2 regions of the Salicola sp. AFF1 genome follow, and region 2 is predicted to be linked to the other one. Evidence: riboswitches for the same ligand, from Rfam matches in the RefSeq annotation. Region 2 holds a riboswitch; the other holds the start of a gene.
The links. A riboswitch is a leader RNA that binds a small molecule or an ion and turns the genes downstream of it on or off. The one in region 2 is predicted to bind cobalamin.
Positions count from the first base shown of each region.

Region 1: another riboswitch for cobalamin. It lies ahead of AC1RQI_RS13555 (cobalt-precorrin-5B (C(1))-methyltransferase); the one in region 2 lies ahead of AC1RQI_RS01510 (CbtB domain-containing protein).

Region 1 is NZ_JBXAYL010000023.1:5,922-21,763, reverse strand. It holds gene cobM (precorrin-4 C(11)-methyltransferase) at 1-258, opposite strand, end outside; gene cbiE (precorrin-6y C5,15-methyltransferase (decarboxylating) subunit CbiE) at 255-1,544, opposite strand; gene AC1RQI_RS13585 (cobalt-precorrin-6A reductase) at 1,566-2,360, shown strand; gene cobJ (precorrin-3B C(17)-methyltransferase) at 2,461-3,207, opposite strand; gene AC1RQI_RS13575 (precorrin-2 C(20)-methyltransferase) at 3,204-3,962, opposite strand; gene AC1RQI_RS13570 (precorrin-8X methylmutase) at 3,968-4,600, opposite strand; gene AC1RQI_RS13565 (ABC transporter permease) at 4,816-5,589, opposite strand; gene AC1RQI_RS13560 (ABC transporter ATP-binding protein) at 5,586-6,356, opposite strand; gene AC1RQI_RS13555 (cobalt-precorrin-5B (C(1))-methyltransferase) at 6,353-7,450, opposite strand; cobalamin riboswitch at 7,497-7,706, opposite strand; cobalamin riboswitch at 7,786-8,000, shown strand; gene AC1RQI_RS13550 (TonB-dependent receptor plug domain-containing protein) at 8,141-10,075, shown strand; gene AC1RQI_RS13545 (PepSY domain-containing protein) at 10,075-11,562, shown strand; gene AC1RQI_RS13540 (MerR family transcriptional regulator) at 11,674-12,459, shown strand; gene AC1RQI_RS13535 (metal-dependent hydrolase) at 12,613-13,569, shown strand; gene AC1RQI_RS13530 (metal-dependent hydrolase) at 13,728-14,645, shown strand; gene AC1RQI_RS13525 (sulfite exporter TauE/SafE family protein) at 14,677-15,408, opposite strand; gene AC1RQI_RS13520 (Yip1 family protein) at 15,587-15,842, shown strand, end outside.
Region 2 is NZ_JBXAYL010000002.1:25,813-41,654, forward strand. It holds gene AC1RQI_RS01480 (ABC transporter ATP-binding protein) at 1-211, opposite strand, end outside; gene AC1RQI_RS01485 (ABC transporter permease) at 215-1,153, opposite strand; gene AC1RQI_RS01490 (ABC transporter permease) at 1,150-2,199, opposite strand; gene AC1RQI_RS01495 (ABC transporter substrate-binding protein) at 2,316-3,884, opposite strand; gene AC1RQI_RS01500 (porin) at 4,513-5,583, shown strand; gene AC1RQI_RS01505 (DUF1289 domain-containing protein) at 5,721-5,978, shown strand; cobalamin riboswitch at 6,089-6,297, shown strand; gene AC1RQI_RS01510 (CbtB domain-containing protein) at 6,335-6,526, shown strand; gene AC1RQI_RS01515 (CbtA family protein) at 6,613-7,383, shown strand; gene AC1RQI_RS01520 (hypothetical protein) at 7,481-7,636, shown strand; gene AC1RQI_RS01525 (AAA family ATPase) at 7,751-9,535, shown strand; gene cobW (cobalamin biosynthesis protein CobW) at 9,538-10,599, shown strand; gene cobN (cobaltochelatase subunit CobN) at 10,612-14,433, shown strand; gene AC1RQI_RS01540 (TonB-dependent receptor) at 14,469-15,842, opposite strand, start outside.

The sequences.
Region 1 (15,842 bases), on a different contig from region 2:
GATGGCCAGATCCCCTGAATGCAGGCGTGCCACGTCCATGCCCTGCTCATCGGCCTCCTGAATGGTGGCGATGATGTCGCTCAAGGCCATGGAGGCGGTATTCACCAGCCGCGCATCCGCCGGCGCGTGCGCGAGCACTTCCTCAGGGATGATGGAGCCGGCATAGAGGCAGACCGGGCAGGCGGCAATACGGTCCCGCGCCCGCAGCGTGATCAGATCCGGGGCGCCGGGGCCGGCGCCAATAAAGTGTACTGTCATTGCGTTTCTTCCCCTGCTTGTTCGGGTTTTGTGGCGGCCCAGAGGGTGATGGGTCGATCCGAGGTCCAGCCGTTGAAACGGCCCAATGGTTCCGTGCGGTCCACGGACAGGCGGGTCAACTGCCCCCCGTACCGCCGCTGGGCGGCCACCAGTGCCGCCTCCCCTTCAACCGTCACCGCCGTTGCCACACAGCGCCCGCCCGCTCGCAGGGCGGACCAGGCGCCCTTGATCACGCCCTCGCCGCTGGCACCGCCACCGATGAACACGGCGTCCGGGGTCGCGAGCTCAGGCATCACCTCAACCGTATCCCCTTCCCGCACCGCCAGTTGCCCTACGCCCCGAAGGCGCGCATTGTCGCGGATATTGCGCGCACGCTCGGGTCGCCGCTCCACTGCGGTCGCCTGATTGGCCGGATCCGCCAGCAGCCATTCCACGGCCACGGCCCCGGAACCGGCTCCCAGATCCCATAGGTGCTCCCCGCCACGCGGCGCCAGCCATGCCATCACCACGGCCCGGACCTCGGGCTGGGAAATCTGGCCATCATGGATGAAAGCCTCGCCAGGGCGTCCCGGCACCCGGGCCAGAGGCGATGCCGGCGCTGTATCGCACTCGATGGCCACTGTATTCAGCCGTGCCACCGGATGGGGGAACCCGACCTCGGCGGTTGTTGTAACCAGCCGCTCCCCGGCGCCGCCCAGTGATTCCAGCGCGGTAACGCGGCTCGCGCCATAGCCACTGTCGACCAGGAGCCGGCACACCGTCCCAGGGCTCTGTTCATCATTGCTCAGGACCAACAGCCGCCGCCCGGGCGCGAGCACGGCCCGCAACCGGTCCGGATCCCGCGCCACCAGCGAATGGCAATGCACCGACTGCAGCGCCCAGCCCAGCCGTGCCGCCGCCAGAGAAAAGGCGGAAGGGCCGGGATGACAGTCCATGACCGCCGTAGGGAAGTGGCGGGCAAGGGTGGCGCCAACGCCATACCAGAAGGGGTCACCACTGGCCAGGACACAGACCCGCCGCCCCTGCCACTGCCGGATCCGCTCAATCCCCTCACTGAACGGCGAGGGCCAGGGCTCGCGCTGCTGGCCCGGTACGGGCGGCAGATGCGCCAGATGACGCTCGCCGCCAATCACGACCCCGGCCTGGCTCACCGCTGCCCTGGCCGCCCCGCCCAGGGCATCCCAGCCGGCTTCGGACAGCCCCACAACGCTCAGCCAACGCTGTTCAGGCGTTTCCGGGCAAGACGTGTCTGTGGTGCTCACTGTATAATCGTGTTTCTCATCCATTCCCAACTCCGGCAACTGCCCATGGCCTTTCGCATCCTGATCCTCGGCGGCACCCGCGACGCCATGACACTGGCGGAACAGCTCCTGGACAAGCCGGAGCTGGACCCCACGTATTCACTCGCGGGCCGCACGCGCCGCCCCCTGCCGCCAGCCCTGCCCACCCGCCGGGGCGGCTTCGGCGGCATTGAAGGGCTCAAGCAATGGCTGATGGAGCACGACATCGCGGCCGTGGTGGACGCCACCCACCCCTTCGCCGCCGAGATGTCCCACAACGCCGCCATCGCCTGCCAGGAACTCGACCTGCCCCTGGGCCGGCTGGAACGCGAACCCTGGGCACCCCAATCCGGCGACGACTGGCACCCGGTGGCCGACCTTCATGAAGCGGCCCGCAAGGCCACCGAACTGACCGGCCCGGGCGACACCCTCTGGCTCACCACGGGCCGCACCAGCCTCCCGGCCTTCGAGGGCATCCCCGATCGCCACCTCCTGGTCCGCTGCGTGGACGCCCCGGAGCCGGAACCGTCATTCGATCAATGGACCCTGATCGAAGACCGTGGCCCCTACACGCTTGAAGGCGAGCGCCAGCTCATTGCCAACCACCAGATCGCCGCCCTCATCACCAAGAACTCCGGCGGCCAGGCCGCCCGCCCCAAACTCGACGCCGCCCGCGAAGCCGGCATCCCGGTCATCATCATCGACCGGCCGCCACTCCCACCAGCCACCCACTCCTTTCAGTCTCCGGAAGAAGTCACACAATGGCTGGAACAGGCGCTAAAGGTTATCGAGGCGTATCAGACAGGAGCCGGGGACTCCTGAACGGGAAGCTCTGGAGCCATGGATGGCGGAAGAGCAGCCTACATGGATGTACTCGTGGCGATTCCCGTTCAGGAGTCCCCGGCTCCTGTCATTCGAGGCGTCAAGAATAATCCCGGGGACTGTAAACAAACCAACGATCCCCGTGCCGCACATACCGCCCCCGAGCATTCGCCACAAGAACCACGGTCCGCATATCCACCTCGGCCGGATCCGCCTTCGCCAGCGTCGTCATCCGCACCCACTCATCCGGCCGCCCGATCGCCGCCGCGAACACCACCGGCGTCTCCCCCGGCTGCTCCGCCCGCAGGATCGACAGCGCCTCGCCCAGCTGCCAGGTCCGGCTTGAAGAGCGCGGATTGTAGAAGGCCATGGCAAAATCCGCCCGGGCCGCCAGCTGCAGCCGGTTCGCGATGACCGACCAGGGCTTGAGGTTGTCCGACAGCGAGATGGCACAGAAATCATGGCCCAAGGGCGCACCCACGCGGGCCGCAGCCGCCTGCAGCGCCGACACCCCCGGATGCACCTCAAACTCGATGTCCGCCCACTCAGGGCGGGCCTGGTAATCCAGCACCTCGCACAACGCGGCCGCCATGGCGAAAATCCCGGGATCCCCTCCCGAGACCACCGCCACGCGACGCCCCTGGGCCGCCAGATCCAGCGCCTCAACAGCCCGCTCCAGCTCCTCCCGGTTGTCGGAGGGATGGCACCGGTGGCGCTGCGACGCCAGCCGGTCCAGGTAGGGCTCATAGCCCACCAGATCCGTGGCCTCGTCAATCAGGGCCTGGGTCTCCGGCGTCACCCAATCCGGGCCCGCCGGCCCCACGCCAATCACGTCCAGCCGTTTCATAGCCGCACCCCCGGCCCGGGGATCAGCACCATGGAGAAATAAGGCGCCTTGCCGTCCGGTGCCTCCACCAGCGGCATCACCTGCTCCTCCGGCATACTCGCCTTCTCCACGTACCAGGCCCGGTCCTCAAGCCCCAGGTCCGTGACGATGCGCCGGAGCAGCGGCAGATTGGTGCCCACCTTCATGATCACCGTTGCCCGCTCCGGATCAATGCTGGCCCGCAGGGCCTTTTCATCCATGGTGCCCGGGATGACCCGCAGCTGGTCGTCGCGCATCATCAGCGGGTGCGGCAGTAACGCACCCCCGGCCATCATGGCGCCCACGCCCGGGACCACGGTGCTGTCAAACCGGTCCTTCAGGCGCAGGTAGATGTGCATGAAAGAGCCATAGAAAAAGGCGTCGCCCTCGTTCAGAACCGCCACCGAACGCCCGGCCCTGAGGTGTTGCGCAACCGCCTCCGCGGATTGCTCGAAAAAATCCTCAATCTGCTGACGGTATTCCGGGCTGCCATGGGGGATCTCGTTGGTCACCGGGTAGACCAGGGGCAGCTCCTCATGCTCGGCGGTAATATGGGCGTCGCAGGAGGTCCGCGCTCGCCCCGCACCGCTGCGCTTGCAGAAATAGGCCACCACAGGGCACTCGGCCAGCAGCCGGGCCGCCTTGAGGGTGATCAGTTCCGGATCGCCAGGTCCCGTGCTGATGCCATAGAGGTGGCCGTAGCCATGGGTCCCGGTTTGGGTCGCTGTGTCATTCATGATGGTCATTCCGTTTCGCTGGCCAGGGCGTTGACGGCCGCCGCCGCCATGGCACTGCCGCCACGGCGGCCATGGACTGTGATAAAGGGCAGGTTGGCGGTAGCCGCCAGTGCCTGCTTGCTTTCCGCCGCACCGATGAACCCGACCGGGAAGCCGAGCACCGCGGCAGGGCGTGGCGCCCCATTGGCCAGCCGGTTCAGGAGGTGGAACAGGACCGTGGGGGCATTGCCGATCGCCACCACACTGCCCTCCAGGTGCTCGTTCCAGAAATCCACGGCGGCGGCGCTGCGGGTGTTGCCGATTGCGGCGGCATGGTCTGGCACCCCTTCATCCCGCAGGGTGCAGATAACGTCGTTATGCGCCGGCAACCGTTTGCGGGTCACGCCATGGGCCACCATCTCGCTGTCACAGAGGATGGGCTTGCCCGCCTGAAGGGCGGCTTTGGCCGCCCCAGCCGCGTCCGGGGAAAACGCCAGGTCTTCGATCAGATCCACCATGCCGCAGGCATGGATCAGGCGAACGGCGGTCTTCTCGAGATCCGCCGGCACCGCTGACAGATCCGCCTCGTTGCGGATGGTTGCAAAGGAGGCGCGGTAGATGGCGGCGCCGTCCTTTTCGTAATCATGGAGTTCGTCCATTACATCGTCTCTCTATGTTCAATCGTCATGTCCTGTTCGGGCAGCGATACCTAAATGCTCAAAATGAGGGAATCGGGTAGTGCTTTCCGGGAAGCTCTGGAGCCATGGATGGCGGAAGAGCAGCGTACAGGGATGTATTTACAGCGTTTCCCGGAAAGCACTACCCGATTCGCTCAGGCAACCAACCAACATTCTTGTGTCCACGTTTACCTGACTCATGGCTTGATTCGTACACCTCTTGCCACCAGCCACCATGCGACGCCCCCCGTAATGACCGTCACCACCGGCAGAACCAGAAACGTCCACCCACCTCCGATGGTCCCCTCGTCGAGAAGGCTGTAACGGAAGCCGTCCACGATGTAGACCATGGGGTTGGCCAGGGAGACGGTGTCCCAGGGGGCAGGCAGGCGGTCGATGGGATAGAAAACGCCGCCCAGATAGATCAGCGGCGTCAGCAGGAAGGTGGCGATGACCGAGGTGTCGTCAAAGCTGCGGGCAAAGATGCCATTGAGCAGGCCCGCAAAGGCAAACAGCAGGGCGCTGAGTACCGCCACCATCAGGCCTACCCCCGGGTGCTGGAGCTCGAGCTCCGTCATGGGCAAGGCCACCATCAGAACCAGCGCCCCGGCCATGAGCCCACGCAGCACGCCAGCGGTGGCGAAACCGGCAACGATGAGCCAGGCCGGCATGGGGGCAACCAGCATCTCCTCAATATGGCGCTGGAGGCGGGCCCCGAAGAACGCCAGGGTGGTGTTGTTGTAGGCATTGGTGACCACGGCGAAGAGCACCAACCCGGGCATGAGGTAATCCGCGTAGCGGGCGCCGCCCACCTGGCCAAGGTCGCGCCCCACGAAATGGCCGAAGATCACCATGAAGAGCGTGGCGGTAACCACGGACGGCAGCAGGTTCTGGACCCAGGAACGCAGGAAGCGCCGCACCTGTTTGATGACCAGGCCCTGGTAGGCGTTCCAGAGGATGGCGGCGTTCATGGCGATGCCTCCTCACCCGGTTCGCCGCCTTCGAGCAGGCGCAGGAAGCGGGCTTCCAGGCCCTGGTCGCCGGTGCCGCTGCCAGCGTCGGCGCCAAAAAGGCATTCGGGCGTGTCGTTGGCGATCAGGCGCCCTTCCCGGAGCACGGCAACGGTCTGGCAGAGGTCACGCATTTCCTCAAGGTAGTGACTGCTCATCAACACAGTGGTCCCGCCGGCATTGAGTTGCTGCAGCAGCGACCAGGTGTCGCGGCGGGCTTCCACATCGAGCCCGGCCGTGGGTTCATCGAGGATCAGCAGTTCCGGTTCGTGCACCAGGGCCCGGGCCATCATCAGCCGGCGCTTCATGCCGCCGGACAGGCCCCAGGGCTTGCGTTCGGCGCGCTCCAGCAGACCCACGCGCTCAAGGACCGCCCGGGTACGCTCGCGAGCACGGCGGCGGGGCAGGCCGTAGTACATGGCCTGGGTGGCGATGATCTCGTTGATGGGCTCGAAGCTGTTGAAGTTCACTTCCTGGGGCACCAGCCCCACCCGGCGGCGGGCGGCAACGGGGTCGCGCTCCGGATCGTGGCCGAAGAGCCGCACGGAGCCAGCCTCGATCCGTACAAGCCCGGTCATTAGCCCGATCAGGGTGCTCTTGCCCGCGCCGTTGGGGCCGAGCAGGCCCTGGAAGGCACCGCGTTCGACGCTCAGGTCCACACCGTCCAGCGCCGCCTGCCCCCCTTTGTAGGTCTTGCGCAGTCCCTGGAGTTCAATGGCCGCGCTCATGCCACCCCCTCGGCAAAGCCGATCAGTTCGCCCCGGCGGCTCACGCCGCACACCGTCAGGTGCGGGTTATCAGGGAGGTAGTCACGCATCCGGGCCAGGCCCATGCCCGCCACCCGATCGCCCAGCGGAACGCCTGCCTGCTGGCAGGCTTCCAGTGCCTCGATGCTGGTATTGGCGGTGCGGACCCAGTCAGCCAGTTCCGTGCCGGCACCGGCGGCCAGGGCCTGGTCGGCGATGAAATCAAAATCGATGGCGCAGCGGGCACTGTGGGTATCCGGCTCACCAGCGGCGAACTTGCTGAGCTTGCCAAAGCCACTGGCGAGCGTCACGCGCGGCAACGGGTGCTTTTTCAGATACTTGAGCAGGGCCCCGAACATGTCCCCCATTTCCACAATGGCGCCTTCCTCAAGGCCGAAATGGGAGCGCATGAACGATTCGCTGGTGCCACCGGTGCAACCGGCAATATGGGTGAGGCCATTGGCGCGCGCCACATCCACCGACTGGTGAATGGAGGCGATGAACGCGGAGCAGGAGAAGGGACGCACAATGCCGGTGGTGCCGAGCACCGACAGGCCCCCTTCAATGCCCAGCTTGGGGTTCATGGTATTGCGGGCGATGGCCTCGCCGCCGTCGATGCCCACGGTTACGCGGAAGCCCCCCTCGTAGCCGGCGTCCGAGGCAACCGCTTCCAGGTGCTCCGTGATCAGCCGCCGGGGCACCGGGTTGATGGCGGGCTCGCCCACGGCCACCGGCAAGCCCGAACGGGTCACGGTTCCGACCCCCTCGCCCGCTTGGAACCGCACCCCCGGCTCACCCACCAGCTCCAGGCGGACCCAGAGGCGGGCGCCATGGGTCGCATCCGGGTCATCGCCCGCATCCTTGATCACGCCAGCGGTGGCGCTGGTACCAGTGACATTCAGGTCCTCAATGGTCATGAGCGGCTCCTGGCCACGCGGCAGGCGGATGCGCACGCCACGGTCCTCGGTCCCGGCCAGCAGCGCACGGGCGGTCGCAACCGAGGCCGCGGTGGCGCAGGCTCCCGTTGAGAGGCCCTGACGCAGGGGGCCATTGTGCTCTGGGGTTTCAGGACGCATGGTGGCTTGAGTCGTGGGCGCTTCACCGCCGTGCCGCCCGCACTGACGCGATGGTTTCCCCTGGGCCGGTCTCCGGACTCATGCTGGAACCTGGACCGGTTCGGGCGGATCGCCTTCCCATGATGGTGCCATCACAGTGGCAGGGATGATCCGCGCCCAGCATTCACCGTTGCGGGGGCAGTCCCGGAGTCTCACCGGGTTCCCGTTTCAGCCGGCATCTGAACAAACGCCGGCCACCCAGGGACGAAAGAGGGGTGAATCCTAGAGGATCGGGGCACCCTGGTCAAACCGCCACCAACTCATCCACGGTTTTTGACTTCCGTCACACGATGCCCTAGCCTCCCCAGCGCTTCGGTCAGCGCTCCATAACGAGCGCACGGGAACCCGGTGAGACTCCGGGACTGACGCGCAGCGGTATTGGGGAACGAGGATCACAGGGGGCTACCCCCAGGCACTGTCCAGACCGGATGGGAAGCTGTGATCCAAGGCCTGCGCCCGATTTGGGCGCCCGCCCCTGAGTCCGAAGACCTGCCGAAGCCCGGGCCCCATCAAAGGTGGCCCGGAAGCCGAGCCTTCGCGACTGAGGTATTCGGGCCGCCAACGGACCGGTTGCACCACCGCTGACCCCGCCTGTCGGCCTGCGCCCACGTGAGGGCTCCATCGCTAATGTGCAGTGCATGGAGACCTTGTATGAAACGATTATGCCTACTAGTCACGCTTCTATCCCCAGTATCGGCGCTCGCCGCTGATCACCACATGGCGCTCGATGAGCTGGTGGTTCAAGGGTCTGCCCTTGAGGAAACCCTGCCCTCGGAGTTATCCGACTACGGCGCTGAACTGGAAGTGATCGACAGTGAAGAACTCGACAGGACCGGTGTCAGCGACATTGGCCAGGCTCTTCGGGGTAACGTACCGGGGCTCTACCTGAATCCCAAGACCGGCCGCGGTGATTACGCCAGCATTTCCATCCAGGGCTCGCGTAGCGAGGATGTGCTCTGGCTGGTGGATGGGGTGCGCATCAACAACCGGCTCTTCGGCAGCACCTCGCCACTGGACTCCATCAGCACCCATATGGTCGAGCGCATCGAGATCCTGAAAGGTGGCCAGGGCCTGTTCTACGGCACCCAGGCAGTGGCCGGAGTTGTGAACATTGTCCTGCGTAAGCCCGAAAAGGACTCCGGGGGCAACATCACCGGCGCGCTCGGATCACTGGGCGACCGCCGCCTTGCCGGCCATGTCAGCAATCGCAACGAGTACGGGCGGTGGCTGGTATTTGGCGAACACGACCATTCGGACGGCTACCGCCCCTACCGGGACAGTGAGCTGCTTGAAAGCGCCCGGCGTCAGAAGCGTGGTTTCACCCGCAGCTCCTACGGCGGCCGCTACCTGCTGGATGCGGGCGAAGGTAAGTCATTGAACGCCCTCGTGGTCCGCAACGATGTGGAAGCCGACTTTCCCCGGGGCAACAGCAACTTCAAGGCCGTTAACGACCGCGATGAGAACATTGTTTCCCTGAAATGGGATCATCAGGTGAATGAGCAGAACGGTTATTTCGTCAAAGCCTACTGGCACGACTGGTGGACCGATTACACCCGCCTGAGCATGGACAAGGACGGCACCGTCAACCTCATTAACGATCGGGCCGAATGGGGGTTCGATGACTATGGCGTCAATCTGACCGGTCGCCACACCACGGATGGCGGCTCCCAGCTTCTGGGCGGCGTGGATTACCAGCGCTATCAGGGCGAGGACTATTCGCTGCGCATTGACGGCAAGACTGAGGCCGTTACGGCGGGCTTTGTTCAGTATCGGCCCCACCTGAGTTTCTCGCCCAGTACCCACCTGGCCCTGGGCGCCCGCTACAACCACTCCAACTTCGCCGATGACCACAGCATCTGGAACATCAGCCTGAAGCAGCCGCTCCCCAAAGACCTCCACCTGAAAGCCAGCGTGGGCACCAACTTCCGGCTGCCCTCGGCCTTTGAGATGTTCGTGATTGACGAGGACTTCCCGGCCGGGAATGAAAACCTGGAACCGGAGGAGAGCATCAACAGCAATGTGTCGCTGACCGGTCACATCGGCAACCCCGTGAAATGGCAACTGGGTGGCTTCTACCGCGAGATCGACAACCTCATCAAGGTTGATGATGGCCAGTACGCCAACAGCAACCAGACGGTCCGGGTCCACGGTGCTGAGGCCGCTCTCAACCTGGGCGGAGACCGTGGCTGGCAGCTGGATCTGGACGCCACCTGGGCCGATGCGCGGGAAGGTGGCAGCGATGAGCAAATCGCCGGCATCCCCGAATGGCACGCCAACGCCACGCTCAGCTGGCAGGGCGACAATCAGGGCTGGGAGCTTAATGCCCGCCACACCGGCGACGTGACCACAAGCACGGCGGACATTGGCAAGCAGTCCTACGGCGACTACACCCTGCTGAGCGCCAGTGCCTGGCGTGAGTTCGGAGCCGATGGCGCTAACCGGGTCACCCTGCGCCTGGAGAATCTGAGGGATCAGCAGTACGCCAACGGCGTCGCTCAGGTAACGCCCCCGAATGGCGAGCCGTACCGTCAGGACACCCTGGGCCCGCCCCGCAACGTCCAGCTTGAGTACAGCCGGAGCTTCTGATGGCGAGCCGGCTCAAGAAACGGACCCTGCGCTGGCTCATCCCGGTTCACCGCTACCTCGGGCTCGGGATGAGCCTGATCCTGCTGCTGTGGTTCGCCTCGGGCATCGTCATGATGTTCGAGGGCTACCCACGGACCCCGGCCAGTGATCGCATGGCGTGGCTCGCCCCAATGGACCCGGGAAAGCTCGCGGCAACGCCCACCAGGGCGTTGGCCGCGCTGAATCTGGAAGAACCCGCGGCCCTGCGGATCAACCAGCCCGGCAAGCGCCCCCGGATCCATGCCATGGACGCCCAAGGGCAATGGCGCAGCGCCTTCGCCGACACCGGCCAACCCGCGCCACCACTGAACCGGCAACAAGCCCGTAAGCGGGCACGTGAACTCAGTGGTGCCGCCGTGGCCTCGGTCACGCGGCTGGATGGGCCGGATCAGTGGACGGTCAACAGCCACGTCCGCGCCCCGGCGCCACTCTGGCGCGTGGCACTGGCGGATGACGCCGGAACCCATCTGTACCTCTCAAGCCCTACCGGCGAAGTCATCCACAGCACCACCTTCCATGAGCGGGTCTGGGGCTACGCCGGCCCGGTTATCCACTGGATCTACCCGACCCAGCTGCGCCAGCTCAGCGGCGTCTGGCGCCAGGTCGTGCTCTGGGTTTCCGGCATCGGGACCCTGGCCACCCTCAGTGGCCTCATACTGGGGCTCATGCTGATGCGCCGGAATAAGCGCCGGGGCGGCGTCAGTCCCTTCCAGGGGCTGTTCCGGTGGCACCATTACCTGGGTCTGGCCTTTGGCACACTGGCGGCAACCTGGGTGTTCAGCGGGCTGCTGTCGATGAGCCCCTTCTATTGGACCTCGGCGGACCGGGACCCGGCACTGGGGCAGCACCTGGGCCACAGCAGCCCGGCAACCCATGAGCAGGCCAGTGCCCCAGCACAGGTTGGCGGACTTGCAGGCGCCACACCCCGCGAGCTGCAACTGCACCGGTTCAATGGTCAACTCTACTACCGCACCATGGACGCCAGCGGGGCCGAACAGTTGTACCCCGCCTCGCAGGCCGCCGCTCCCGTGGGAGAGGACGGCAACCTGCCGGCAAACCGGGTCAGGGAGGCCGCCGAGGCCGCGGACAGTGAATTAACCGCCTTCCAGGAACAGAACGCATACGACGCCTACTACTACGCAGGCCGGGCGGCCCGTATTGGCGGGGAACAACCCACCCTGCCGGTCTACCGCGCAACCTATGATGACGGCGCCCGTCTCTACATTGATCCGGCCACCGGTGGGGTGCTCCAGCACTCAACGCCGCTCACCCGGCTCAACCGCTGGCTCTACAATGGCCTGCACAGCCTGGACTTCCCGGTACTCAACCCTGGCAGCGTCGCCTGGTATGCCCTGGTCCTGGCGCTGTTGAGCGGTGGCACCCTGCTCTGTCTGAGCGCCACCTGGCTGTCCGTCCGCTATCTGTGGCGCCGCCAGCGCGGCCGCTGAGCCCTTCAACTAACCACAGCGCCATCACACAATGGTGAGATGGCGCTATTCTTTCCCCTGCTTCCGCGCTAAAATGCCGTTTTCACTCATGAAACGGGCAGAGACCGCCCCATGGCGCAGAGCGGCAATCAGGAATCCGGCGAGTTTTCCATCGATCAACTGGCACGCGCCAGCGGCATGACGGTCCGCAACATCCGGGTCTACCAGGAGCGCGGCCTCATACCGCCGCCCGAACGCCGGGGCCGCAAAGGCATCTACAGCGAGACCCACCTCTCGCGGCTGCGCATTATTGGGCGGCTGCTTGAGCGTGGCTATACCCTCAACAACATCGCGGAACTGGTTGAGAGCTGGGAAAAGGGCAACGGCATCGAGCACATCCTGGGCCTGGAGAAAGCCGTGGTCAGCCCCTGGTCGGATGAACTGCCCGAATACCTCACCAAGCGCGAACTGGTCCAGCGCTTCGGCAGCATCTTCATGGGCCCCGCGCTCAAGCGCGCTGAAGAGCTGGAACTGATCATCCCCGAAGGCCGGCGCTACCGGATTCCCAGCCCGCGCATCCTGCACGCCGGCTCGGAGCTGGCCAAGGCCGGCATCCCACTGGAGGACATGCTGGATGTGGTGGCCTACCTGCGCCACAACGTCGAGCAGGCGGCGGAGGAGATGGTGAAGCTGGTCGAGCGCCACATCTTCAGCCAGTACGGCCAGCAGATGCCCCCGCCCGGTGAATCCGAAGAAATGGCGCAGCTCATCTGGCGCCTGCGGCCGCTGGTGGAAATGGCGGTACTGCCGGAGGTGGCGCGCGCCATGCAGAAGGCGGCGGACCGCCACCTGGGCGACCGCCTGGCTTACATCCTGGATCACCTCAACCTGCCCGAATCCCAGGACAACTCCGGGTAATACCCCTGACCAAACGCCACGATTGGCCCGGCTGACGCCCTCACCCGTCACCTCAGCCTTGTTGCCCCCCTGAATACTGTTACATTGAATACTGTAACTTTCATCAATGTGACAGTGTTGAAAGCTGATAATCATCAAGGGGAGGGCGCAACCATGACAGCTGCAACCGACGCCAAAGATCACGAAACGCACGACAGCATTCAGGGCCCGGCCGAAGAGAGCATGGTCATGCCCGAAAGGCGTGACCTGCATTTCCTGCCGCCGCAGGAGCGCATCCACGACTGGCACGCCCAGGGGCCACACATGACGCAGTTCATGAACGCCCTGTCGCTGTTCTTCCCGGCCGGCGAGCGGCTGTTCATTGATGCGCTGCGCGCCTATCGCGACCAGATCCCGGACCCGGACCTCAAGAAGGCCGCCACCGCCTTTATTGGCCAGGAGGCCATGCACAGCCGGGAACACATTGAGTACAACAAGCTCATGCAGGAAGAAGGGCTTCCGGCGGACAAGCTGGACGCCTTCGTCTGGTCACTGCTGGATTTCCTCAAGGAGCGGACGCCCAAGAGCGTACCGCTCAGCGCCACCATCGCCCTGGAGCACTTCACCGCGCTCATGGGCGGTTTCCTGCTGGACCATCCCGAAGTGATGGATGGCTCACAGGAAGACTACCGGCGGATGTGGCAATGGCACGCCATGGAGGAAGTCGAGCACAAGGCGGTGTGCTTTGATGTCTGGGAAAAGTGCATCGGACGGGGACCCACCGCCTACCTCAAGCGCGCCTTTGGCATGACCGCCGCCACCGCCATTTTCTGGCCGCTGGTGGTGGGCTTCTATTTCCAGATGGTGACCAGCAGCGAGGCCTGCCGCAAGGAAGGCTGGCGCGGCCACCTGAGCGTGCTCAACACCCTCTTCGGCAAACCGGGCGTCCTGCGTCGCCAGATCCCTGACTGGCTGGAATTTTTCAAATACAGCTTCCACCCCTGGCAGCAGAACAACAGCCACCATCTCACGCACCTGGACGACCTGGCGGACGAGGCCGAACAGGCCTACCAACAGGCACTGGCAGGGCAGGAACAGGGCCACCATCACCCTCATCCTACTCACCACTAACCTTCGGGACTGCAACGGCTCCTACCCCTTTGGCCCGGTTTTCCGGGCCCTTTTTGGTCCCCCTCACCGCCGTGACACACCCCCGTGTCATCTCAGCCTTGCCCTGTTTCCGACCAGGGTTACATTGACTGGAAACCCACCCAAAAGGGAGGCGCGCCATGGCCACAATCGCCGCCAACGACCAGCATCAAGGGGCCCAAAGCCAGGCCACCATGGTCATCCCCGAGCGCCGGGATCTCCACTTCCTGCCCCCCAGGGAGCGCATCCACGACTGGCACGCCATGGGCCCGCACCTGAGCCAGTTCATGAACACCCTGTCGCTGTTCTTCCCGGCCGGCGAGCGGCTGTTCATTGATGCCGTGCGCGCCTACCGCGACGAAATCCCGGATCCGGACCTGCGCCGGGCGGCCTCCGCCTTCATCGCTCAGGAGGCTTACCACAGCCGCGAGCATGCCGAGTACAACCGGCTCATGGACGAGGCCGGCCTGCCCGCCGGGCGCCTGGACCAGCAGGTGCACCGGATGCTCGACTGGTTCAAGAAACACGGCAGCCGCCAGGACCAGCTGTGCGAAACCATCGCCCTCGAACACTTCACGGCGTTGATGGGTGGCTTCCTGCTGGACCACCCGGAGATCCTGGAAGGGTCCCAGGCGGACTACCGGCGTATGTGGGAGTGGCATGCCATGGAAGAGGTGGAACACAAATCCGTCTGCTACGACGTCTGGGAGCAATGCGTGGGGCGCGGCCCGCAAGCCTACGCGCACCGGGTGGTGGGTATGCTGCGCGCCACGACGCTGTTCTGGAGCAACGTCACCCGCTTCTACCTGCAAATGAGCGCCGCCAGCGAGGCCTGTCAGCGCGAGGGCTGGCGGGGTCATCTCAGGGTGCTCAACACCCTGCTGGGGCGGCCCGGCCTGCTTCGCCGCCAGATCCCTTCCTGGCTGGAATACTTCAAGTACAGCTTCCACCCCTGGCAGCAGGACAACAGCCGCCATCTCCAGGGGCTGGACGAGCTGGCGGAAGCCGCCGAAAACGCCTATCAGCAAGCCGTGGCAGCCCAGGCCGGGGAGTCCTGAGACCGGGCCACCCCGGCCACGGCTCTGCTTCCTACAGGAACAGGCCCCGAACCAGCGCCGCCGCCCCGGCAAGGGCGGCCACGCCCAGGATCAACCCGCGCAACCGCTCGCCCTCGATACGCCCGACGAACAAGGCGGAAAGCAGAAAACCGGCGATCACGCCCGGAAAGGTGACGGCGAAAAGCAGCCACTCGCGCGCCCCCAGATAGCCGGAAAACGCCAGTGCCGTCAGGCTCATCAGGCTGGCAAACAGGAAGAACGCCGACATGTTCGCCCGCACCAGGGGACCGCGCTCGTTCTGGTAGATCATGGCAATGGGCGGCCCACCCACGGCGGTGATGGTGCCCATGAAGGTGGACGCCAGCCCTGCCAAAACACTGCTGCGGGCACTCAGTCGGGGGCGCCAGCCGGCCACACTCAGGCCCACGGCCACCAGGATCAGGGTGCCGAAGATCAGCTCAAATCCATCGGGCGATACCGCCATGAGCGTAGCCGCCGCCAGGCAGGTGCCCAACAGCCCACCCCCTATGGCCAGGCGTACCTCGCGTACCCGCACGGCCAGGCGGTTGCGCACCAGCATCATCACGGTCAGCAGCGTGGCATTGAACGTTAACGGCCCCGGCACCAGCAGCGGACTGATCAGGAACAACAGCGGCGCCGACAGCGTGCCGACGCCGTAACCCACCACGCCCTGCAGGCAGGCGCCGGCCAGGACCACAAGATTTGCCAGCAGGATCTGATGCAGTGCCAGTTCCGCCATCATCCGCTACTCCTCTGCAATGAGCGGGGCAGTCTAACAAACCCCGGTTTCCGTGCGTGTCTTGATATAACGCAATGCGATGAGAAGCGGCTTCACGCACTGTCAATTCTGTGTATTACACTGGAAGGGTTCCGGGCCGTCCTGGCCCTGCTCGACCAACAACAAATAAGGGAACTGCGTCATGATCCTCAACCATGCGATTGGCATGCTATTCCGCCCCGAGACGGAATGGGCCGCCATCAAACAGGAAAAACCCACCCCGATGGTGATCTATGGGCTCTACATCGTGGTGCTGGCCGCCATTGGCCCAGTGGCCGCCTACATCGGTACCGTGGAAACCGGTTGGACCATTGGTGACCGGCTCATCAAGCTGACACCCGACAGCGCCATGCAGCTGGTGATCCTGACCTATATGGCGATCCTGGCGGGCAGCTTCG
Region 2 (15,842 bases):
CGAACAGAATCTGGCCGCCAGCCAGGTAGCCCGGCTGTGCGGTCAGGTTCAGGATGGAGAAGGCCGCCACTGACTTGCCAGCGCCGGACTCACCTACCAGTCCCAGCCGTTCGCCCCGATCGAGCGAAAAACTGATTTCCCGCAGGGCGTTCAGGTCACCGCCACGCACCGCGAAGCGGATGTCGAGGTTTTTGACGTCCAATAATGCCATGACCTATCCCTTATACAGTCGCGGGTTCATTACATCGCGCAGCCAGTCGCCGAGCAGATTGATGACCAGCACCAGAATGACCAGTACGAGGCCGGGGATCAGCGTGATCCACCAGGAGCCGCTCTGGATGTAGTCAAAGCCGGACTTGATCAGCGAGCCCAGCGACGGCTGTGTCTCCGGCATGCCCAGTCCGAGGAAAGACAGCGCCGCCTCTGAAATGATGGCGTTTGCGATCTGAACGGTGGCGATGACGAAGATCGGAGAGAGCGTATTCGGCAGAATGTGCCGGAACATGATGCGCCGTGTGCGAAAGCCCATGACCTTCGCCGCTTCCACGTATTCCTTCTTTTTCTCCGCCAGAACGGAGGCCCGGACCGTCCGGGCAATCTGTGGCCACTCAGCGATACCGATGATCAGAATCAGCATGTAGATGGCGATCTCGCCGAACATCAGGTTGCCAAAACTGGCCTTGAACACGGCCCCGACGATGATCGCGACCATCAGGGTAGTGAACGACAGCTGGACGTCGGCAATCCGCATCAGGATGGAGTCGACCCGGCCTCCCAGATAGCCGGCGAGCAGGCCGAACAGGATGCCGAGCGCCGCCTGCAGGATCACGGCGCCAAAGCCGATCAGCAGGGAGACCCGGGTACCGTACAGGATCGTGGAGAGCAGGTCGCGGCCCTGGGCGTCGGTGCCCAGCGGGAACGATGCATCGCTGCCATCCAGCCATGCCGGAGGCAGCTCGGCGTTCATGATGTTGATGGTTGCCAGGTCGTAGGGGTCGTGGGGCGCCACGGCAGGCGCAAACAGCGCCGCCAGAGCCATTGCCACGAACACCACAAAGCTGACAATGGCCACCTTGTCCCGTTTGAAGCTGTGCCAGAAGAAGGAGCCCCGGAACCGGCTCAGGCGCGAGGCCGGTGCTGTTGTTGTGGTCATGCCTTTGCTCCCGTCAGTTTCACGGTTGGGTTCACCAGCCCGTAGATCAGGTCAACCACCGTATTGGTGATCACGAAAATCAGCCCCACCACCATCAGGTAGGTCACGATCAATGGAATGTCACTGCGTGTGATGGCCTCCAGGAACATCAGGCCAACGCCCGGCCACTGGAAAACCGTTTCCGTCAGGATCGTGTAGGCCACCATGATGCCAAGCTGCACGCCGCCCACCGTGATGACCGGCAGCATGGTGTTCTTCAGGGCATGCACGAAGTGGACGCGACGGGGTGTGAGGCCTTTGGCGCGGGCGTACCGGATGTAGTCGCTCTGGAGCACTTCCATCATTTCCGCGCGGATCAGCCGGATGAACAGCGGCAGCATGATGGCGGCCAGCGAAATGGCCGGTAACACCAGGTTCAGGAGACCGCTGGCGGAGAAGAAATTGGAATCCCAGGTGCCGAACAGGTGTGTCAGGTCATTACCACGCCCATAGGAGGGCATGCCGCCTTCGGTTGACAGCAGCTCGTTCAGCCATTGCCCCCAGCCGGTATCGGACGGGAACCAGGTAACGGTGACGCCGATTGAGAAGAGCTGGATCAGGACGATGGCCGTGAGAAAGACGGGTATGGAGATGCCGACAGTGCTGACGCCCATGAAGAACTTCGCAAGCCAGGCCCGGGGGCGGATGGCTGCGTAAACCCCGATGGGAACGGAGAACAGACCGACGATCAGGCTGGCGGCAATCACCAGCTCCAGTGTAGCGGGCAGGTGGTCGAGGATGACGTCCATCGTTGGCTCTCCATAGAAATAGGAGGTGCCGAGGTCGCCCTGTACGGCGTTTCCGGCAAACCGGGCGTACTGGAAGAGCAGGGGGTCATCCAGGCCGAGTTCCTGGCGGAGTTCTTGGCGTTCGGCGTCAGAGACCGACTGACCGACCATCTGCCGGAGGGGATCGCCCAGACCATCCTGGATGGCAAAGCTGATCACACTGATGATGAACATGACCAGGGCGGCCTGGCCAATTCGCTGAACCAGAAAAGCAAGCATGAGGGACACCAACTATGCGGAGGCGCGGGAACGTCGATCCCGGGCCGTTCTGAACGTTGCCGCCAACGGCTGGCACCGGACCCGGTTTGCGGGCCGGTGAGCCATTGGGCGCCCGTTTATTCGACGACCAGGTCGCCGATGTAGGGGAAGTTCATGACGTTGACGATGGGCTTGATCCTGACGTTCTTCTGCGAAGCCCAGGCCTGGTCCTGCCAGTGCAGCGGGATGAAGGCCGCGTCCTCATACAGTCCTTTTTCAACCTGCTGGAGAAGCTTGGCACGCGTCTCGCGGTTGGTTTCGACGTTGGCCTTCTCGACCAGCTCATCGAGCTCCGGGTTGCAGTAGTTGCCCGCGTTGTACTGGCCGGCGCCGGAATCCGCATCCGGGCACATGGTCAGGAACTCGTAGAAGTTCGCCGAATCCTCGGTGTCCGAATGCCAGCCGATCATCATCATGTCCGCGGCACGGTTGTCGAACTCGGGCCAGTACTGGGCTTTGGGCAGGGTCTTCAGATCCACTTTGATGTTGATCCGGGCCAGCATGGCAGCGACTGCCTGGGCGATCTTGCCGTCATTCACGTAGCGGTTATTGGGTGCCATCATTGAGATGGTGAAGCCATCGCCGTAGCCGGCTTCCTTCATCAACTGCTTCGCCTTGGCCACATCGAATCGCTTCTCAAGCTCCGGCACATGCCCCTGATAGCCCTCTGGGGAGAGTTGGGCGGCCGGTGTGGCGAAACCTTCCATGATCTTCTGGGCGATGCCTTCCTGATTGATCGCATAGGCGAACGCCTTACGGACCCGGGCATCCTTGAACGCTTCAACCCGCTTCTGGTTCATCTGAAACATGATGATGCGGGTGCCACTCATCGTTTCCAGGCTGGTCTTCGGATCACGCTTGATCCGCGCCAGATCCGTCGGCGGAACCGGGGCGATGAAGTCCACGCCACCGGACAGCAGGGCCGAGACGCGCGTGTTGTTTTCCTTGATGGGCGTCAGCGAGATGTGTTCGACGTTACCGGGTGAGGCCTCGTCCCAGTACTCGTCAAAGCGTTCGAACTCCACCTTGACGCCCTGCTGGCGTGACGTGACGCGGTAGGGGCCGGTCCCGGACTGGTTGCGCGAGGCGAAGGTGCTGCCCTGTTTGGAGATCCGGCTCTTGTCGTTGCCGTCTTCGTCAGTGCCCGTGTAGAACTGCTTGTCCAGCGGGAAGATGTAGGTGGCGGCGTTGAGCACGAGGGGATAAGGCTTCTTCGTGACCAGCTCGAACGTGGTGTCGTCGATGATGTTCAGTTCGCTGAAGGGCTTGAAGATGGCCTTGAAGTCCTGACTCCGCTTGAGGCGGTTGAAGGTGAACTTCACGTCTTCACTGGTCAGGGTGTTGCCGGAATGGAACTGGACATCCTCACGCAGGTTGAAGCGCATGGTCCGATCGTCGACGCGTTCCCAGCTCTTGGCCAGGCGGGGCTCGAAGGAAAGGTCCTTGTTCCACCGGATCAGTGGATCAAACGTCATATGGGAAAGCTGGAGGATGCCGCCGGACAGCTGCTCGTGAATGTCCAGAGTGACCGGGTCAGCATCATAGGCAATCCGGATGTCCTTGGTCTCCTCCGATGGCGAGGCGGCTGTCGTGGCCGAGGCTGTGAATGTAATGCAAATGGCAATCGTTGTTATAAGTCGTTTCATGGCGTTCGGGGTCCTGTCGTTATTATTGATCTGCGCCGGCTTCCTACCGGCGCCCTGATTATGAGACCTGATGCCTTTCTGACCCATCCGACCGGAGAATCAGCCAGACAAGACACTGACGAATGTAGGAACTGCCGGTTTTGACGGCAATCGAAAAAACAACATGGCGTTATTCGTCGATCAAATCAGCTCCTTTACCGTTGATCCGAACGATCCCTGATCGGCGCCTCAGGGCGCTGTAGAGGCGCTCCGCACTATCCGGATCGGGCATTAACCATCGCCTGGAAGGCTGGGTCGGGGTTTGCAAAAGTGGTCTGAATTGTTTAGAAGTATAGGGGCGGTCGGCATGAAAAAATTCTAGTGAATTGCTGGAGGTAATAGGGATATCGGTTTTTGAGTGAATGGAACTTGACTGGGGCTACCGCTTAAACGGAAACCGGCACTAACGAACAAGTGGCTGATAAGAATGTCTTAACGGATGGCGTTTCCGGGAAGATGAAAGGCACTTGTCGGTTTAGGGCTGTAACCGCTATAGGAACGCAGTTCGAGATAGTGATCTGGAGCTGACTTAATGGAACGTAAGTGTTGACAGAAACTGAAAACACTTCAGCCAAAGAGAAAACCAAAAATGAAAAAAACCATGATCGTATCCGCTGTCGCTGCGGCGACCTTCTCTGGCTCTGCTGCAGCGATGACCGTTGAGGAATTGGCGGCCAGCATGGACTCCATGCCAACGTTGTACGGTAATATTCAGCTGGTTAACCGCTACGTCGATTCTGACGTCAACAGTGTCACCAACGACGGGCTAAAGGACAACGGCTCCACCATCGGTCTGAAGCACGAGAGTGAAGTGGCACCGGGCATTACTGCGTTCGGAAAGATTGAACTTGAGGGAATCAGGGCGGACGATAAGGAAAGCGGTAGTTCAGGCCTGGACGATCTGGATGAAGCCTATATCGGTATCAAGGGTGAGACATTTGGCAGGATCTGGGTCGGGTCTGATGATTCACAGTATGAAGCACTCGTTGGTGACTATGGTAACTGGATCTATGAAGTGGGTCTGAATAACCTGTATGCGAGTTATACGACCGCTGAAAATGACCTTGTACAGTATGTTTCTCCCAGTTTTGGTGGGCTGACTGTTCACGGTGTCGTTCAGGTCAATGGCATGACCGACTCTGGCAACGGCGATCCTGAGCAGGATGCGAGTCACCCTTATCAGCTGGGTATGAAATACTCCATGGATCCTGTGACTGTGGCAGTGGCTATGGATTCCAACGATGGAACTGGTAGGACAGGTCATTATCTAACCGATCAAAGCAATGAAAACAGCTATGGTCTGAGTGTTGCTTTCGACGTTAACGAGAATCTGACATTGGATGCCTATTACGACAGGCGTAAGGGGCAGGATGCCTATGTCAATGATGGGTCATCCATTGAGCTTGGTGCTGAAAATGGTCAGGACCTGTTCGGTGTCATGGGTCATTATACGATGGGCGCCAACTCGTTCCGTGCATCCTATGAGTCTGCTGAAGCAGATACATCGGACGACGAAAGTGATGTCATCACCGTTCAGGCCAAGCGCAACGTGAACGACAACATGTACGTTTACGCGGAAGCCCTGCAGCGCAACAATGAAGACGTTGGTCTTGACGAAGAAATTAATGAGCTGAATGTTGGCGCTGTCTACTACTTTTGATATGGCGTCACGGGGTCGGGGCAATTCAGATTCAATACCGGTCTGATCGGAATCAGTCAGCCAATTCGGGGTCATTGCCTGCCCGCCAGCGTGGTAGGGTAGGCGGCTTGCCTTTAATAGCCATGGAGGATCCTGTTATGGCCAAGGGGTCTCGTATTGCCTCGCCCTGCGTCGGCGTTTGCCGTCTCCAGAATGAGTCCTGTATCGGTTGCGGCCGGTCCCGGGACCAGATTGTCCGGTGGTCGTCGATGGCTGCCGACGAGCGTGATTCCGTAATGCGGGCGCTTGGTTCCCGTTGCGGTGACTGTGGCCGGGTGCTGCCCGTGCCCGAGGGCGGTACCCCGGCGCAGTGCCCGGACTGTGCCACCCATTGCCCGGCCCCGTCAGTGGGGTAACAGGGCACAATGGGGCGGCAATCGGCCACGCGCATCTGGTGCCGCGCATCGGGTGCAGGGCCCATGAATCCCTCGCCGGGGCGTTGCGCTTTGTCCGGTAAATGAGTAAGGTAATCGCTCAGAAAACAGGTGCCCCGTCAGGGGATAATCGGGAAGTATGGTGCGGCCCTTGAGGCCAATGCCATCGCTGCCCCCGCATCGGTGATAAAGGCGTAGCCTGCGAATACCACTGGTTCCATACCGGGAAGGTGCAGGCGAAGACAGCCAGGCTGGCTGTCTCCTTTTGAGCCCGAAGACCGGCCTGTTTTTGGTATTTCATCCACTAAGGGTGCGGCGGGCACTCAGGGAGTAAAACAATGTCGGTCTATTCCTCCTATACGACCGGGGCGGACTCCGCTTCGGCATCCCAATCCTCTTCGCTCCTCCAGCAAGGTGCCGTCCTGCTGTTTGGCGTTGTCATCCTCTTTGGCGTGGGCTTTCTGCCCATGGAAGCGGTGCACAACGCGGCGCACGATACGCGGCACAGTTTCGTCTTCCCCTGCCACTAAGGGGCAAGCCGCTCATTGGGTTGGTATTAACCGCCCGGTGATTGTGTCTGAACAGCACGAACCATTGATTGCCGGAGGAAAACGGAATGTTTCGATCCTTTATTCTGAGCGCCTGTCTGATTGGCGCAGTTGCTGGCGTATTGCTGACCGCCATCCAGTCCTTTGGGGTTACCCCTATTCTTCTGTCGGCCGAACAGTTCGAAGGCGCTGCGGCGCAACCGGAAGCGGCTGACGCCCATGGCCATGAGCACGACCATAGCCATGGGGGGCATGCGCATGGCGGGGATGGCTGGGCGCCTTCGGATGGCGGTGAACGCCTGTTCTTCACGGGGCTGTCCAACGTGCTCGCGGGCGTTGGTTTTACGGCCGTCATGCTGGTGCTCATGAACCAGCTGCATGAACGCGGACGTTTGAGGCTGACCCCGTTGCATGGGCTTTTGCTGGGGCTGGTTGGTTACCTGGTGGTGTTTGTGGCGCCCTCGCTGGGGCTTCCTCCCGAGGTCCCCGGGGCGAACAGCGCGGCGCTGGCGACGCGTCAGTTGTGGTGGGTCACGACCGTGATCCTGGCTGCCACGGGGCTGGGGCTGCTGTGCCTGGCGTCCGGCTGGAAAAGGGCGCTGGGGCTGCCGTTGCTGGGTCTGCCCTATCTCTTTGTCCCGGCACACCCTGAAGGCCCCTTGTTTTCCCATCCCGACCCGGAGGCGGTCTCGACGCTGCATGCGTTGCATCACGATTTTATCTGGGCGACCGGATTAACCAACCTGGCGTTCTGGCTGGTGGTCGGCCTGGCCTGTGCGCTGGTGCTCAGGCGGATTGCCGGGAACCGGTCCAACGACCCTGAAGACGCGGCCGCGTGAATGCCCTGATGGCCCGTCGGCGGTTTGAACCCGCCGGATGAGGTCACTGTCGCCTTTTGCGATAAGAAGGGCTGGTGGACTACCCCGTGCCGCAACGGTGCTTGATCAAGATGCCATCGAGGCCCGATATGAGCGTTGCGCTCTGGATGTCCTCCGTGGCCCGCAATCGGCGCTCTACGGCCCCAACATCATCGGTGGGGTGATCCTCATGATCACCGAGGGGTCGAAGAGCCTGGCCTTTCAGACGAACTAGCCCTGGACGCCGGCACCCGGCTCGGTCGCAGTGGTGTGCGCAATGCTATACGCCAGGCGCGGCGCCAGTATGGCCACACGCGCTTGCTTGAACGATGGAGTGCCGTCTTTGACGATGCAGGTTGATGAGAACGTATCCATGCCCGTCTTCCCGTTCACCGCTGTGGTGGGACAGGACAATCTGAAAATGGCCCTGATCCTGGCGAGTATTGAGCCACGCCTGGGAGGGGTCCTGATCAGCGGGCCGCGTGGCTGTGCCAAGTCGACCCTGGCGCGTGGTCTGGCACGGTTGCATCCCGGCGGGGAAGGGCGCTTCGTGACGCTGCCGCTGGGCGCCACGGAGGAACAGCTCACCGGCAGCCTGGACCTGGAGAAAGCCCTGGGCGACCAGTCCGTGGCCTTCAATCCAGGTCTGTTGGCAAAGGCCCATGGCGGGGTGCTCTACGTTGACGAGGTGAACCTGTTGCCGGACCCGCTGGTGGATTCGTTGCTTGATGTGGCGGCTTCCGGCGTTAACCGGGTGGAGCGGGACGGCATCAGCCGGACGCATGCGGCCGAGTTCATGCTCGTGGGGACCATGAATCCGGACGAGGGTGAGTTGCGGCCCCAGTTGCTGGATCGCTTCGGGCTCTCGGTAGCGCTGACCACCCCTGACGTGGTCGACGAAAGAGCGGCCATCATGCGCCAGCGCATGGCGTTTGAGCAGGCGCCCCAGGCGTTTGTTGAGCGTTATGCGGCTCAGGAGGCCGACCTTCGTAACCGGATCGAGAGGGCGCGTGAGGTCTATCCGGGCATCGAGTGCCCGGCCAGCGAGGAAACCCGGATCGTGGAGCAGTGCCTGGCAGCCGGGGTTGAAGGGGTGCGAGCCGACATCACCTGGCGCAAGGCCGCCGGGGCCCACGCCGCCTGGCAAGGGAACCGGGTGATTACCGCCGCGGACGTGGACGCCGTGGCGGAGCTGGTCCTGCATCACCGCCGGGGGCATGAGCCGGACTCCTCGGGCTCCCCGCCACCCTCGGGCCAGGGGCATGATGATTCCGGCTCGGGAACCCCCGGGCAGGGCCCTGGTGATGGTGGAAGTCCTGAGGGGGGCCAGGGGGGCGGCGATTGGGGCGGCATGCCACCCAGCGCGGTCAGCCCCGGTGATCCCCGCACGTTCCGGATGCAGGAACAGCCCGAGGGCCTGCGCGCGATGCCAGCCAACAAACCCCGATCAGTGGGATTGAGTGCCGAGCGATCCCCGGGGCGTTGCGACGGGGCGAGAAAGGGTGCGTCCGGTCAGGGCAGGAGCGACGGGAGCGTCGACTGGTTCCGCACGCTGGTAGCCCGGCAGCGCTCGTCGGGTGATGCCTCATCAACGCTGTACTTCCGGCCACACCGCCGGGTATCGCACACCTTGAACTGCGTGTTGCTCGATGCCTCTGGCTCGACGCTGAACAATGGGGCATTGGCGGACGCGGAGGCCGTGGTTCTTTCCATTGCCCACCAGTCCTACCAGGCTCGCCAGCAGCTTGCGATCCTGGCATTCGGCAACGACGACTGCCGGTGGCTCTTGCCACCGCGTCGCGCGCCCAGGGACTGTCGCCCTTACCTGTCGGGCCTGCCGGCCGGAGGCGGCACGCCACTGAGGCGAGCCCTGCTGCAAGTCCGTGACCGGATCAGCGAGCAACGCCACCGTGAGCCGGAACTGAGCGCCCGGGTCTATCTGCTGACCGACGGCCTCAGCCGTAACCCGGTTCAGGACATCCAGTTGACCGCCTCCCTGACGGTCATCGACACCGAACGCGCGCGCGTGCCACTGGGGCGCTGCCGGAAACTGGCCCAGACCCTGGGCGGGGCGTACCAGCAGCTGGCGGACGCTGCCCCGCGTGCGCGGCCCACCATTAATGGAGTGAATTGACCATGCAACTCGACAAGATCAACGCCACTGTGGTTACCGGCTTTCTTGGAAGCGGCAAGACCACCCTGTTGTCCAACATCCTCCAGCGTGCCGATGGTAAGCGTATTGCTGTCATCGTTAACGAGTTCGGCGAGATGGATATGGACGCCGAGCTCCTCCGGGGCTGTCCCCTGGCGTGCGACGACGGCACCGACCAGGGCGACGGCATTTTTGAACTGGCGAACGGCTGCATCTGCTGCACCGTTGAGGAAGAGTTCGTGCCGGTCATGGAAAAGCTCATCGAGCAGCGGGACCGGATCGACCATATCCTCATCGAAACCTCGGGCCTGGCCCTGCCCAAGCCGCTGGTCCAGGCCTTCAACTGGCCGGGAGTGCGCGAGCACTGCACCGTCGATTCGGTGATCGCCGTGGTGGACGCACCGGCCGTTGCGGCGGGCCGCTACGCCAATGACCCGGAACGGGTCGAGCGCCAGCGTCTGGCGGATGACAGCCTGGATCATGACCCGACCCTGAGGGAATTGCTGGAGGACCAGCTGGGGTCGGCGGACCTGGTCATCGCCAGCAAGAGCGATCAGCTGGAGGCGCCGGAACGGGATCAGGTCACCGCCGCGGTGCGCGAGCACCTGCCGCAGTCGGTCAAGGTGTTGTTCGTCGAGAACGGCGAGGTGGAGAACGACCTGTTGATGGGGCTTGATGCGGCAACGGAGGCGCGGATTGAGTCGGTGCAGACCCATCACGACCGCCACCATGCCGAGGGCGAGGAACACGGCCATGCCCATGATCATTTCGACAACTGCGTGATCAGCCTGGGCAAGGTCGATAGCAACGCGCTGCTGGAGCGCATTCGCTCGGTGGTGGCCGAACATGCCGTCTACCGCATCAAGGGGTTTGCGGACACCGGCAAGCCCATGCGCCAGGTAGTGCAGGTGGTGGGCGAACGGGTGGCGCACTATTTCGACCGCCCCTGGGAGCAGGACGAAGCCCGCGATACCCGGCTGGTGGTGATCGGCCGCGACCTGGAGCATGACACACTCCATCAAGCGCTCGCGGGGGCGCAGGTCTGACCGGAGGCCACCATGCACATGCTTTCCGCCCAGCCCGGGGGCTTTACCGACGAGCCGGGCATCATCGACCTGGCGCAGAGCCCGGCCGACATGGTGATACTGGCGGCGGCCGATGGCACGCTCGGCCTGTTGACGGATGTTGCTGAGCAACTGCCGCAAGATTACCCAAGCCTGCGGCTGGCGAACTGGTTGAACCTCACCAAGCCGGCGGCGCTGGACCTGTACCGGGACAAGGTGCTGGATCACGCGCGGCTGGTGGTGGTATCGCTGCTCGGCGGCCGGGCCTATTGGCCCTATGGGCTGGAACAGCTCCAGGAATGGGCGGAGGAGGACGGGGAGCGCACACTGATCGTGGTGCCCGGGGACGACAGCGAGGATGTCGAGCTGCTGACCAGCGGTACCGTTGACGAGACCGTCGCACGGCGTGTCTGGCGCTACCTGCGTGAAGGCGGACGAGATAACGCCTTCCAGCTTTACCGGTACCTTGGGGCCTATGGCTTCGGACGGGATGAGCCCTGGCGGGAGCCGGCACCGCTGCCGCGTGCGCTCATCTATCACCCCCGCAAAGGGGAGGCGGCGCTTGGGGACTGGTATGAGGACTGGACACAGGACCGGCCGGTGGCGCTGATGCTGTTCTACCGCAGCCATCTGCAGGCCGCCAACATGACCATGTTCGACGGGTTGATCGACGTCCTGGCGGAAAACGGTCTCAATCCATTGCCGGTGGCGGTGGCGTCACCCAAGGAGCCTGCCTGCCTGGCGACGGTTAATGAACTGGTCGAGGCGGCCGATGCCCGGGTGCTGCTCAACACCACCGGTTTCGCCATGCAGGCAGGGGCCAATGCCGCCATGGATTCCAGTCCCGGTGGTCCCGGCTCACCGTTCCACCGGGACCTGCCCATCCTGCAGTTGATCATCGCCAGTTGCACACGGAGTGACTGGGCGGAGCAGAGCCAAGGGCTGCGCGGGCGCGACATTGCGATGCACATCGCCCTTCCGGAGCTGGATGGTCGCATCATTACCCGGCCGGTCAGCTTCAAGAGCGCGAGCCGTTACAGCAGTCGTTGCCAGCTGGATGTGGTGCGTTATGAGTTGCACCCGGAGCGGGCCCGCTTTGTGGCCCAGCTGGCACGCCGGTGGTGCGGGTTGCGCCAGGCCCGGAATGACACCAAGCGGGTGGCGCTGGTGCTCGCCAATTACCCGACCCGCGACGGGCGAATCGGTAATGGCGTTGGGCTGGACACACCACGCTCCACCCTGACCCTGCTCAGGGCGATGGCGGAAGCCGGCTACCCAGTCTCTGACCTGCCCGAGGATGGCACCGCGCTGATCGAGCAACTCCAGGCGGGGATCACCAATAACGCTGAGACGCTCGCGGCTTCGCCCTGTTATCAGAGCCTGGATCTGGCAACCTACCGGCGTTGGTTCGCCAGCTTGCCCGCAAACTGCCAACAGGCGGTTCGGGAACGCTGGGGAGAGCCCGAGGCTGACCCGAAGTGTCGGGGTGGCCGCCTGATGGTCCCCGGTATCCGTCTGGGAGAAACCTTCGTTGGCATGCAACCATCCCGTGGCTATGACGTGGACCTGACCGCCAGCTACCACGATCCAGACCTGGTGCCGCCACACGGCTACCTGGCGTTCTACTGCTGGTTGCGCGAGGTTTACGGGGTTTCCGCCGTGGTGCACGTTGGCAAGCACGGCAACCTTGAATGGCTGCCGGGCAAGGGGGTGGGCCTTTCGGACCAATGCTGGCCGGACATTGCGCTCGGGCCCATGCCCCAGCTGTACCCCTTCATCGTGAACGATCCGGGGGAGGGAGCCCAGGCCAAGCGCCGGAGCCAGGCCGTGATTGTTGATCACATGACGCCGCCCCTGTCCCGGGCGGAAACCCATGGCGAGCTGGCGGAACTCGAGCGTCTTGTGGATGAATACTATCAGGCGATGGGTCTGGACCAGCGCCGGGAAGACCATCTGCGCCAGTCAATACTCAACCATGTGCGTGAGAGCCATATCGCCGAGGAACTCAGTGGGCGCCCCGGTGAGGAGGCGGAAGACCCCGAGACGGCCCTGTTGCGCCAGCTTGATGACTATCTGTGTGACATCAAGGAGGCCCAGATCCGCGATGGCCTGCACTGCTTGGGCGAGCGTCCGCCCGAGACCTCGCTGAGGGACACCCTGGTTGCCCTGGTGCGCCTGCCCAGGGGGGATGGAGATGAAGACGCCAGCCTGCTGCACGCCCTGGCGCAGGACCTGGCGCTGGGCGAGGACTTCGACCCACTCAAGTCGGAGGCCGCGCAATGGCAGGGGCCCAGGCCGGCGGCACTGGCCCGCGTCAGCCCTGAACCGTGGCGCAATGGTCACGATACCCGTGAACGGTTGGAGGCGCTGGCGAGCCAGTTGGTGGCCGGCGTCGTGCTGGGGCATCAGGAGGGCAGTGAGCCAGCGCCGGAATGGCGGCGTACGCGGGCGCTTCTGGCCCATGTCCGCGAGGTGGTTTATCCCGCGCTCACCCAGGGTCTCGAGGATGAGATCGGACACTGCCTCGCGGGCCTTGAGGGCCGGTTTGTGCCGCCCGGGCCCAGTGGGGCTCCCACCCGGGGACGGCTGGATACGCTGCCCACCGGGCGCAATTTCTACGCCGTGGACAGCCGGGCGATCCCGACCCAGACGGCCTGGGAGCTGGGGCAGGCTTCGGCCGATGCATTGGTGCGGCGCCACCTCCAGGACCATGGGGAATACCCGGAGCAGGTTGGGCTTTCGGTCTGGGGGACGGCAACCATGCGCACCGGTGGCGATGACATTGCCCAGGCGTTTGCACTGATGGGAGTGCGGCCGGTCTGGGCGCCGGGGTCCAGCCGGGTGGTGGATTTTGAGGTCATGCCCAACTTCCTGATGGACCGCCCACGGATTGACGTGACGCTGCGGGTCTCCGGTTTTTTCCGGGATGCGTTTCCCAACGTGATCCGGTTGTTCGACGCGGCGGTGCAGAAGCTGGCCGAGCTCCAGGAACCGGGGAATACCAACACCATTCGCGCCAATGTCGAGGCCCAGCGTGAGAGCCTAAGGGCGGAGGGGGTGGATGCTGGCGACGCGGATCGCCAGGCGGCGTTCCGGGTCTTTGGGGCCAAGCCTGGAGCCTATGGCGCGGGCTTGCAGGGGCCCATTGATGAACGCCATTGGTCGGACGGCGGCGACCTGGCGCGTGCCTACATCAACTGGGGCGGCTACGCCTACACTCAGGAAACGGACGGGGAGGCCGCTCCAGACGCCTTTGCCCGCCGCCTGGGGCAACTCGACACGGTGATCCAGAACCAGGACAACCGCGAGCACGACATCCTGGATTCTGGTGACTATTACCAGTTCCAGGGTGGCATGACCAATGCGGTGCGCGAGATGGGGGGCAGGCAGCCGACCATCTATCATGCCGACCACAGCAACCCCGCCGCGCCCAGGGTCCGGACCCTCAAGGAGGAGCTCAATCGCGTGGTGCGCAGTCGTGTGACCAACCCCAAGTGGATCCAGGGCATGCAGCGCCACGGGTACAAGGGCGCTTTCGAGATGGCCGCCAGCGTGGACTACCTTTTTGCCTATGATGCCACTACCGGCCTGGTGGACGACTACCAGTACGCCAATGTGAGCGAGGCGCTGGTCTTTGAGGCTGGCAACCGCGAGTTCATGGAACGGAACAATCCGGAGGCGCTGCGCGAGATGGGGGAACGGCTCCTGGAGGCCATGCAGCGCGGACTCTGGGCCGAGCCGGGCGATTACCGCGAGGGCGTGGAGACGTTGTTGATGGACATGGCGGAGCAGCGGGAGGGCGGGGCCCAGGGCTAGGCCTGGGCCCGTTGGGCCGCCCGGTTGCCGTGGCGTCAGAAGCTGTAGCTGAGTTCGCCGTTTACGGAACGCGGCTTGCCTGGCCTTCTGGACGAGCGCCAGTAGTCGGTATCAAGCAGGTTGCGCACAGCAAGCTTGGCGCTCCAATGACGCCCTTGCCAGCCAACCATGGCATCAACTCGGGTGAAGCCGTCCAGGTGCGCGGTGCTGCCATCGCGATCGTAGTTGTAGCGGTCGCCCTGGTGGGTGACGCCCATTTCGCCGTACCATCGGTCGTTGGGAACATAGCGGACAAAGGCATTGCCCTGAACGTTGCTGGTGTTCTCCAGGTGGCGGCCTTCCTCGGCGGGCTCTTCACGGTTTTCAACCACCTCCGCCGACATGACGCCCAATGAGCCGCGCAGGTACCAGTGTTCAACCATCTGGCCGGTCATGCTCAGCTCCAGGCCCTGGGAACGCTCCTTGCCACGCACCGCCCACCGGTAGGGATCGTTTTCCGGGTCGGGCTGGTAACGGATATTACGGTGTTCGATGTGGTACACCGACACCGTGGAGGTCAGCCGCTCATCCAGCCAGTCGCTCTCCAGGCCGATTTCATACTGGCGGTTTTCCTCGGGGTCCGTATTGAAGGTGTCGCTGTCCCCGGAGGAACTGATGCCCAGGTACCCCTGGCCGCCATAGGGTGAGAAACTCTGGCTGAGGGAAGTGTAGACGGTGTGGTCCCCGGTCAGGTCGTAAACCACCCCGGCGTCCGGGCTGAATGCGGTTTCCCCGTAGCGGCTGCTTTCATCATCAATGTTGGTGCTCTTGAATTCATAGTCATCAATGCGGCCACCCAGCATTACTTTAAGGGCGGGTGTCAGCTCAATCAGGTCCTGCACGAACAGGGATTGGGTGTCCGCCTCGTGGACGTTATCGAAGAATACGGGGGCATTGGCCTGGTCAGGACGGGGCCAACTGGCCGGGTCATTGGGATCAATGGCAACCAAGTCGCTTTCGAAACCGACCCGCGGAACCCGTTCTTCCCGGCTGTCCTCCAGCCCAACGGTGATTTGGTGGGTCAGTCCCGCCGTCTCCATCTCACCGGTGAGTTTGAGGGTGTTGGTGAGGGTTGTGTTGTCGGTGTCCTGCCACGCGTAGTTGCGCGACAGCAGCCCGGAATCCTCATTGAAACTGCCAGCGTAGTGGTGATCGAAGTTCTGTTCGGCTTCCCGGTAACCCACCAGCCAATCAAGTTTCCAATCCTTGGCAATCTGGTAGCTCACCTTGGAGCGGGCGAAATGCAGGATGTCCTCAACGTAATCCCCGGGATGGGCGAAGCCGGTGTCATAGTCAATCCCCATGCGGTCGTATTCGGTTTTGCTCGGGCCGCGGTCGGGGACCCGCCAGGTTTTGTCGTACGTGTACTG